One region of the Microbacterium wangyouchuni genome, then DNA from elsewhere that is predicted to be linked to it. Evidence: predicted binding sites of a transcription regulator. Region 1 holds the regulator's gene; the other holds the start of a gene.

Region 1 (3,650 bases):
TACTGCGACTTCAACACGTACACCTCGAGTGAACTGCGCGGCGCGAGGCAGGACGAGTACGCCGACACGCTCGGCCTCGAGATCGCGCTGGCCCAGCGGGTGCTGGCGGATGCCGGTGCACTGCGCCCGATGAACACGGTGTTCTTCGGCGGCGGTACGCCCACTCTGCTCCCAGCCGGCGATCTCGCGCGGATGCTGGACGGCGCTGTGGATGCGTTCGGGCTCACCGAAGGCGCCGAGATCACCGTCGAAGCCAACCCCGACACGGTCACTCCCTCGGTCGTGCGCACGCTGGTGGATGCTGGCGTGACCCGGCTCTCGGTGGGCATGCAGTCTGCCGTGCCGCACGTGCTGGCCGCGCTGGATCGCACGCATCAGCCGGAGAACGTCCGCACCGCGGTAGAAGCGGCGCAGGATGCCGGTCTCGCCGTCAGCGTGGATTTGATCTACGGGGCACCGGGGGAGTCACTCGCCGACTGGGAAGCTTCGCTGGAGGCTGCCGTCGCTCTGGAACCCGATCACATCTCGGCATATGCGCTGATCATCGAGAACGGCACGAAGCTGGCGCGCCAGATCCGCCGAGGTGAAGTGCCCGCGCCCGATGACGACCTGCAGGCGGACATGTACGAGCTCGCAGATTCACGCCTCGCGGCGGCCGGCTTCGAATGGTACGAGCTGAGCAACTGGGCGCGGGCATCGCACGGAGCAGAGTCCGCCGCAGGCAATCGGTCGCGCCACAACCTCGCTTACTGGCGGGGGAGTGACTGGTGGGGCTTTGGCCCCGGTGCGCACAGCCATGTCGCTGGCCTGCGCTGGTGGAACGTCAAGCATCCGGCGGCGTATGCCCAGCGGCTCGCGGCATCCGAATCGCCGGCCGCCGGAACCGAGCGCCCCGATGCCCGGGCGCGGTTGCTGGAGCGGGTTCTTCTTGAGAGCCGGCTCGCCGAGGGCATCGCGGTCGCAGCTATCCCCGAGCAGAACCGCCCACGGGTGGCCGGACTCATCGCCGACGGTCTGGTGGATGCTGCGGCAGCCCTCAAGGGCCGGATTCGACTGACTTTGCGCGGTCGGCTTCTGGCGGATGCCGTGGTTCGCGAGCTCACGGATTAGCGCTGCGGCATCGGCACGGCGGGTTAGAATTGGCACTCTAAGTGTTTGAGTGCCAGAGGGGAGGGTCGGCAGATGGTCTCTGAACGTGGACTTCAGGTCCTCCAAGCGATCGTGCAGGACTATGTGGCCACGCATGAGCCAGTAGGCAGCAAGTCGATCGTCGAACGCCATTCCTTCGGGGTCTCCGCTGCGACGATTCGCAACGACATGGCGCAGCTTGAAGATGAGGATCTCATCGTCGCTCCGCACACCTCGTCAGGGCGGGTGCCCACGGACAAGGGCTACCGGGTCTTTGTGGACCACCTGGCGCAGCTGCGCCCGCTGTCGAACGCGCAGCGCAGCGCCATTGAGACGTTCCTGGCCGACCCCGCAGACCTTGACGATCTGATGGCGCGCACTGTTCGCGTGCTCACCCAGGTGACCGGTCAGGTGGCGCTGGCGCAGTATCCGTCCTTTGCGCGCGCCCATCTCACCCACATCGAGCTCGTCTCCCTCGCCCCGAATCGGCTTCTGGTGATCCTGGTGACGGATGCGGGTGGCGTATCGCAGCGCATCGCTGGACTACCGCTTGATCTTGAGGACGCCGATGTCGCGGTGCTGCGTGCACGACTGTCCGCACTGTTGACCGCGCAATCGGTGCGTGAGGCTACTGATCGTGTTCAGGGGCTGATCGATTCCACCGCAGGTTCCCGCACCGATATCGCGCTGCGCACAGTGGCGGGAATCATCAGCGAAGAGCTTGCGGAGTTCCGACAGGAACGCCTCGTGATGGCGGGGGCGGCAACCCTGGCCAGGCGCGAGCAAGATTTTCGCGGCAGCATCCATCCACTCCTCGAAGCGATCGAAGAGCAGGTGACGCTCCTGCGTCTCATGAGCGAGATGGTGACTGACGAGCACGGTCTCGCGACGAGCATCGGCGCCGAGAATGAACCTTTCGGCTTGCCCGAGGCATCCATTGTCGCGAGCAATTATCTGGCACCCGGCGGCACAGCACGTGTTGGCGTCATGGGGCCAACACGAATGGACTATCCGAGCAATCTCGCCGCAGCACGGGCCGTCGCCCGCTACCTGTCGCGTTTGCTCGACGAAGACGATGCGAGCCGCTGAGGCGGGTCGTTCTCACAGGCAGGAAGGTGATTGTGGCGGACCACTATGAGGTTCTCGGAGTGTCGCAGGATGCGACGACGGACGAGATCAAGAAGGCATATCGCAAGCTCGCTCGGCAGCTGCACCCGGATGTGAACCCGGGAGACGATGCCGCCGAGAAGTTCAAGCTCGTCACGCACGCCTACGACGTGCTCAGCGATGGCGACTCGCGCCGCCGCTACGACATGGGCGGCGGAGACGGCGCTGGTGGCGGCGACTTCGGTGGCTTCGGCGGATTCGGAGACATCTTCGAGACGTTCTTCGGCGGTCAGGGCGGTGGTCGGGGCGCTCGTCCACGATCACGCCGCGAACGCGGGCAGGATGCGCTGGTGCGCGTCACGCTCGAGCTCGGCGACGTCGTGTTCGGTGCGCATCGCGACATCGAGGTAGACACCGCGGTGCTGTGCGAGACCTGCAACGGCTCGTGCACACAGGCCGGCACATCTCCGGTCACCTGCGACATCTGCGGCGGCACCGGTCACGTGCAGCGTCAGGTGCGCAGCCTCCTCGGCAACGTCGTAACGTCACAGCCGTGCGGCAGCTGCGAGGGATACGGCACAGTGATCCCGCACCCGTGCGGAACCTGCGCCGGTCAGGGCCGTGTGCGCTCTCGTCGCACGGTGTCTCTGGACATTCCGGCTGGAGTCGAGACCGGGCTGCGTCTGCAGCTGCCGGGATCGGGTGAGGTCGGCAAGGCTGGCGGACCGCACGGAGACCTGTACGTCGAGGTGACTGTCTCACCGCACGCGGCGTTCAGCCGCGACGGGGACGACCTGCTGGCGACGCTCGAGGTGTCGATGGCGGACGCGATTCTCGGTACCGAGACATCGATCGACGGCCTGGACGGCCAGGTCGACCTCGAGATTCGTCCCGGTGTGCAGTCGGGCGACATCTTGACCATCAAGGGCCGGGGGATCACGCCGCTGCGCGGAACTCAGCGCGGCGACCTTCGCGTCGGTGTGCAGGTTGTGACCCCGACGAAGCTCGATTCGGCGCAGCGTGCGATGATCGAGGACTTCGCCAAGAAGCAGAAGTCTCCGTCGCCGCAGCTTGCGCAGTTCCAGCAGGGGCTGTTCTCGAAGTTGCGGGACCGGTTCCGGCACTGATTCGCATTTTCTGAACCGGAGGACACGTGGCTCTGCACTTTCTTGTCGAGGGGTCGTCATCGGTCGCTGTCGGAGAAACAGTCTCTCTGACCGGCGCTGAGGCCAAGCATGCTGCGGTGGTACGACGGCTGCGGGTCGGGGAATCGGTGACGATCGGCGACGGATCCGGCGTGTGGCTGGAAGGCACCGTAACTGACGTGTCCGCGTCACGCGTCGATGTGGACATCGCCGCGCGCACGGAGGCGGAAATCCCGGACGTGCGACTCGTTCTGGTCCAGGCATTGGCGA
Region 2 (3,650 bases), on a different contig from region 1:
GCCGGTGAAGTCCGCCGAGGTGTTCGACGGCGACACCGTGACGATACCGGCACCGACGTTGCCGTCGAGGATGAGCTTGGAGACGCTGGAGGAAGCCGCACCAACCATCGCTGTGATGCCAGCGCTCTGCAGTTTGGCGATCGAGGTCTCGTAGGCCTTGTTGTCGAGGTCGCCTTCATCACCGGTCGACAGTTCGACGGTGATGCCTGCATCCGCCTCATTGATCTGCGAGACGGCGAGTTGCACACCGGCCTCCATCGGAGCGCCGAGGAACGAGAGCGTTCCGGACGCCGGCAACAAAGAGCCGAGCTTCAGCGTCAGGTCGACCGCCGCCGGCTTGTCTTCACCGCCGCCATTGTCTGTGGGCGTCTCGGCTGGGGTGCTGCTGCACCCGGCAATGACCAGTGCGGAGGCGCTTGCCAGCGCAAGCCCCGCGAAGATCCTCGCGGATCGCGAGCCCTTCATAGCGTTCATGTTGCTCCTTTGCGTAACTGAACGTGGATAACCACCTTCGGGTGCCTATCACCCTAATCTCTTGTATGTGCGGACAGTCGATGCTTCTGTCTCGGTCCCGCAACAATCCTCAGATCAGCGCGGCTGGGGCCGCGCGGCGGCCACGCTGCTTCTTCAGAGCGAGGTCGACGAGGAACACGCCGATCGCCACCCAGACGATGGCGAACCCGATCCACCGTTCGGTCGGCATCGGCTCTTTCAACAGCGCCCAACCGACCAGGAACTGCATGACCGGGGTGATGAACTGGAACATTCCCACCAGGGTCAGATCGATCCGCCTGGCACCGGCAGCGAAACACAGCAGGGGCACTGCTGTGGCGATACCGGCACCGGCTACCAGCACCGTGTGCCAGACGCTCACGGCACCGAAGGTGATGCCATCGGTACTGCCGACGATGATGAGTGTGACCGCGGCGACCGGGATCAGCCAGAAAGATTCCATGGTCAGTCCGCTGACAGCATCCACCGCCGAGCCGATCTGCTTCTTGACGAGTCCGTAAAGGCCGAACGATGCCGTCAACGACAGTGCGATCCAGGGGAACCGTCCGTGGGCGATGATGATCACCACAACCGCGACGGCGGCGATGCCGATCGCGGTCCACTGCAGTTTTGAGATGCGCTCGCGCAGCACGAAGACGCCCAGCAGCACCGTGAAGATCGGGTTGATGAAGTACCCGAGACTCGTCTCGATGACCTGCCCGCTGAGGGTTCCGATCAGGAACACCTGCCAGTTGCCGTAAATGAGGATTCCGGCGAGCGCCGTCCACCCCAGCAGCCGCGGCTGCCGGATGATCGCCCGCAACGACGCCCAGCCGCGTGTGACAGCGAGCAGCACGAGGCAGAAGACGAACGACAGCAGCACCCGCCACGCGACGACCTCCCATGGGCCGGTCGGCACGAGCATCAGGAAGTACAGCGGCAGCACACCCCAGAGCAGATAGGCGCCGACGGTGTAGGCGATGCCGCTGCGGCTTGCTCCCATCCCTTCACCCTATCCGCCCCCTCCGCCCCTTAACCCCTTGCGAGTGGTCGCTGGTGGCTCATAATTTGACGAAAATCGAGCCACCAGCGCCCACTCGCAAGGGGTGGGGGCGGGGACGCGGAAGGGCCCGGATGCCGAAGCATCCGGGCCCTTCTTTGCTTTACTGAAACGCTCAGCGAACGACGACTGCGAGGACGTCGCGAGCCGAGAGCACGAGGTACTCATCGGCGCCGAACTTCACCTCGGTGCCGCCGTACTTGCTGTACAGAACGCGGTCGCCGACGGCGACGTCGATCGGAACGCGGTTGCCGTTGTCGTCAATGCGGCCGGGGCCAACGGCCACAACCTCGCCCTCCTGGGGCTTCTCCTTGGCGGTGTCAGGGATGACCAGGCCACTTGCTGTGGTCTGCTCGGCCTCGACCTGCTGGATGACGATGCGGTCTTCGAGCGGCTTGATGGAAACCGACACGGTCTACCTCTTCTTTCTTGACGCTGACACGAAAGACTTGTTCGCACTCTCAACCCGAGAGTGCTAACCCAAGTGTATGCGGTCGGCTGGCACTCACGCAATGCGAGTGCCAGTTTTGTCGTCACAGACCCGACGGACACACCTCGTAGGCTGGTCCCGTGGACATGTCCGAACTCACTGCCCTACTCACCCCCGATGGCCTCCGGCTGCTCGACGAGGTGGGCACGATCGAGTCGACGGCGGATGTGGCGCAGACCGTTTCCCGCCTGCGTGCGGCGGGCCACTCCCCCGATCTCGTATCCGCTGTCGTCGGGCAGGCGCATCTGCGCGCAAAGGGTGCTGCGAAATTCGGTGGCTTCGCCGAGCGGATGCTGTTCACCAGAGCAGGCTTCGAACAGGCCACCCGCCTGGGAGTTGCAGCACGCCATGCCGGACGCATGCGCCGCGCCGGCATCACCCGGGTCGCAGACCTCGGTTGCGGCATCGGCGGCGACGCACTCGCGTTCGCCGGTGCAGGGCTGAGCGTGCTGGCCGTCGATGCGGATGAGGTGACCGCAGCCATCGCCGCGTACAACCTCGCTCCATTCGGCGATGAAGCGACCGTCAAACACAGCACAGCCGAGACCACCGATCTCACCGGCATCGACGCAGTGTGGCTCGACCCCGCACGCCGGACTGCCGGTCACAGCGAGACGCGGCGGGTGACGGCATCCGATTATTCCCCGTCACTGGACTGGGCATTCGAGCTCGCATCGCGGGTGCCGACCGGCATCAAACTCGGCCCCGGGCACGACCGTGAGTCGCTTCCGGCAGACGCCGAGGCGCAGTGGGTCAGTGCTGACGGCAGCGTCGTCGAACTCGTGCTCTGGTCTGGCGTGCTCGCTCGCGAAGGTGTCCGCCGTGCGGCGCTGGTGATCCGCGGCGACGAGTCGCATGAGCTCACCGGCGGGGCGGATGCTGAGGACGCCGACGTCCGTGAACTCGGCGCATTCCTGCACGAGCCCGATGGCGCGGTCATCCGCGCACGTCTGATCGGCGACGTGGCACGCAGCCTGGAAGCCGGGATGCTGGACGAGAAGATCGCTTACATCACCGGAGATGCGGCGCTGACGAGCCCGTTCGTGCAGTCGTTCCGCGTGCGCGAGGTGACCGCTGCGAACCCGAAGGCCATCAACGCGGTGCTGCGCGCCGGCGACATCGGCACGCTGGAGATCAAGAAGCGCGGGATGGACATCGATCCCGCCGCGTTCCGCAAGAAGTTGAATCTGAAGGGAACGAAGTCGGCGACGTTGATCCTCACGCGCACGGGCGACAAGCGGATGGCGATCCTCGCCGACCGGGTATGAGCCGGAGTCATCTCACTCGTTGATGTCCCCGGTTTTGTCGTCGATCTCGACCTGCTCGCCTTCGGTGACTTCGACTCGAGTGCCGGGAACCTTCACGATCGTGAGTTGCTGACCGCGCGTCTCGGTCTGATGCACGATGTACTGTGTCGGGATGCCGCCGACGGGTGCCGTGACGACCAAGTCCGTCATGGGCATTTCCGCGGTCGATGAACAGCCCGACGCGATGCCGGCATCAGATTCCACGATCAGGCACATCTCGTTGCCCCAACTCGTCCAGATCGGCCTCTCGCCGTCATAGCCGAGAATACTGAGCGAATTTCGATCGAAACCTGCTGCTTCT

What was found. The regulator HrcA, encoded in region 1, represses chaperone genes, less so after heat shock. The targets are predictions, from matches to a motif close to TTNGCACTCGNNNNNNNCGAGTGCNAA.
Region 2: groES (co-chaperone GroES) is a predicted target of HrcA. The motif match lies at 2,051-2,077, and genes of this name have one in related genera.

Annotation. Positions count from the first base shown of each region.
Region 1 is NZ_JBPTMA010000011.1:29,597-33,246, forward strand. Features, by position in the region: gene hemW (radical SAM family heme chaperone HemW) at 1-1,110, shown strand, start outside; gene hrcA (heat-inducible transcriptional repressor HrcA) at 1,183-2,217, shown strand; gene dnaJ (molecular chaperone DnaJ) at 2,250-3,362, shown strand; gene ACSS7Z_RS15470 (16S rRNA (uracil(1498)-N(3))-methyltransferase) at 3,389-3,650, shown strand, end outside.
Region 2 is NZ_JBPTMA010000002.1:67,301-70,950, reverse strand. Features, by position in the region: gene ACSS7Z_RS03715 (ABC transporter substrate-binding protein) at 1-474, opposite strand, end outside; gene rarD (EamA family transporter RarD) at 584-1,495, opposite strand; gene groES (co-chaperone GroES) at 1,668-1,964, opposite strand; gene ACSS7Z_RS03700 (THUMP-like domain-containing protein) at 2,123-3,310, shown strand; gene ACSS7Z_RS03695 (hypothetical protein) at 3,323-3,650, opposite strand, start outside.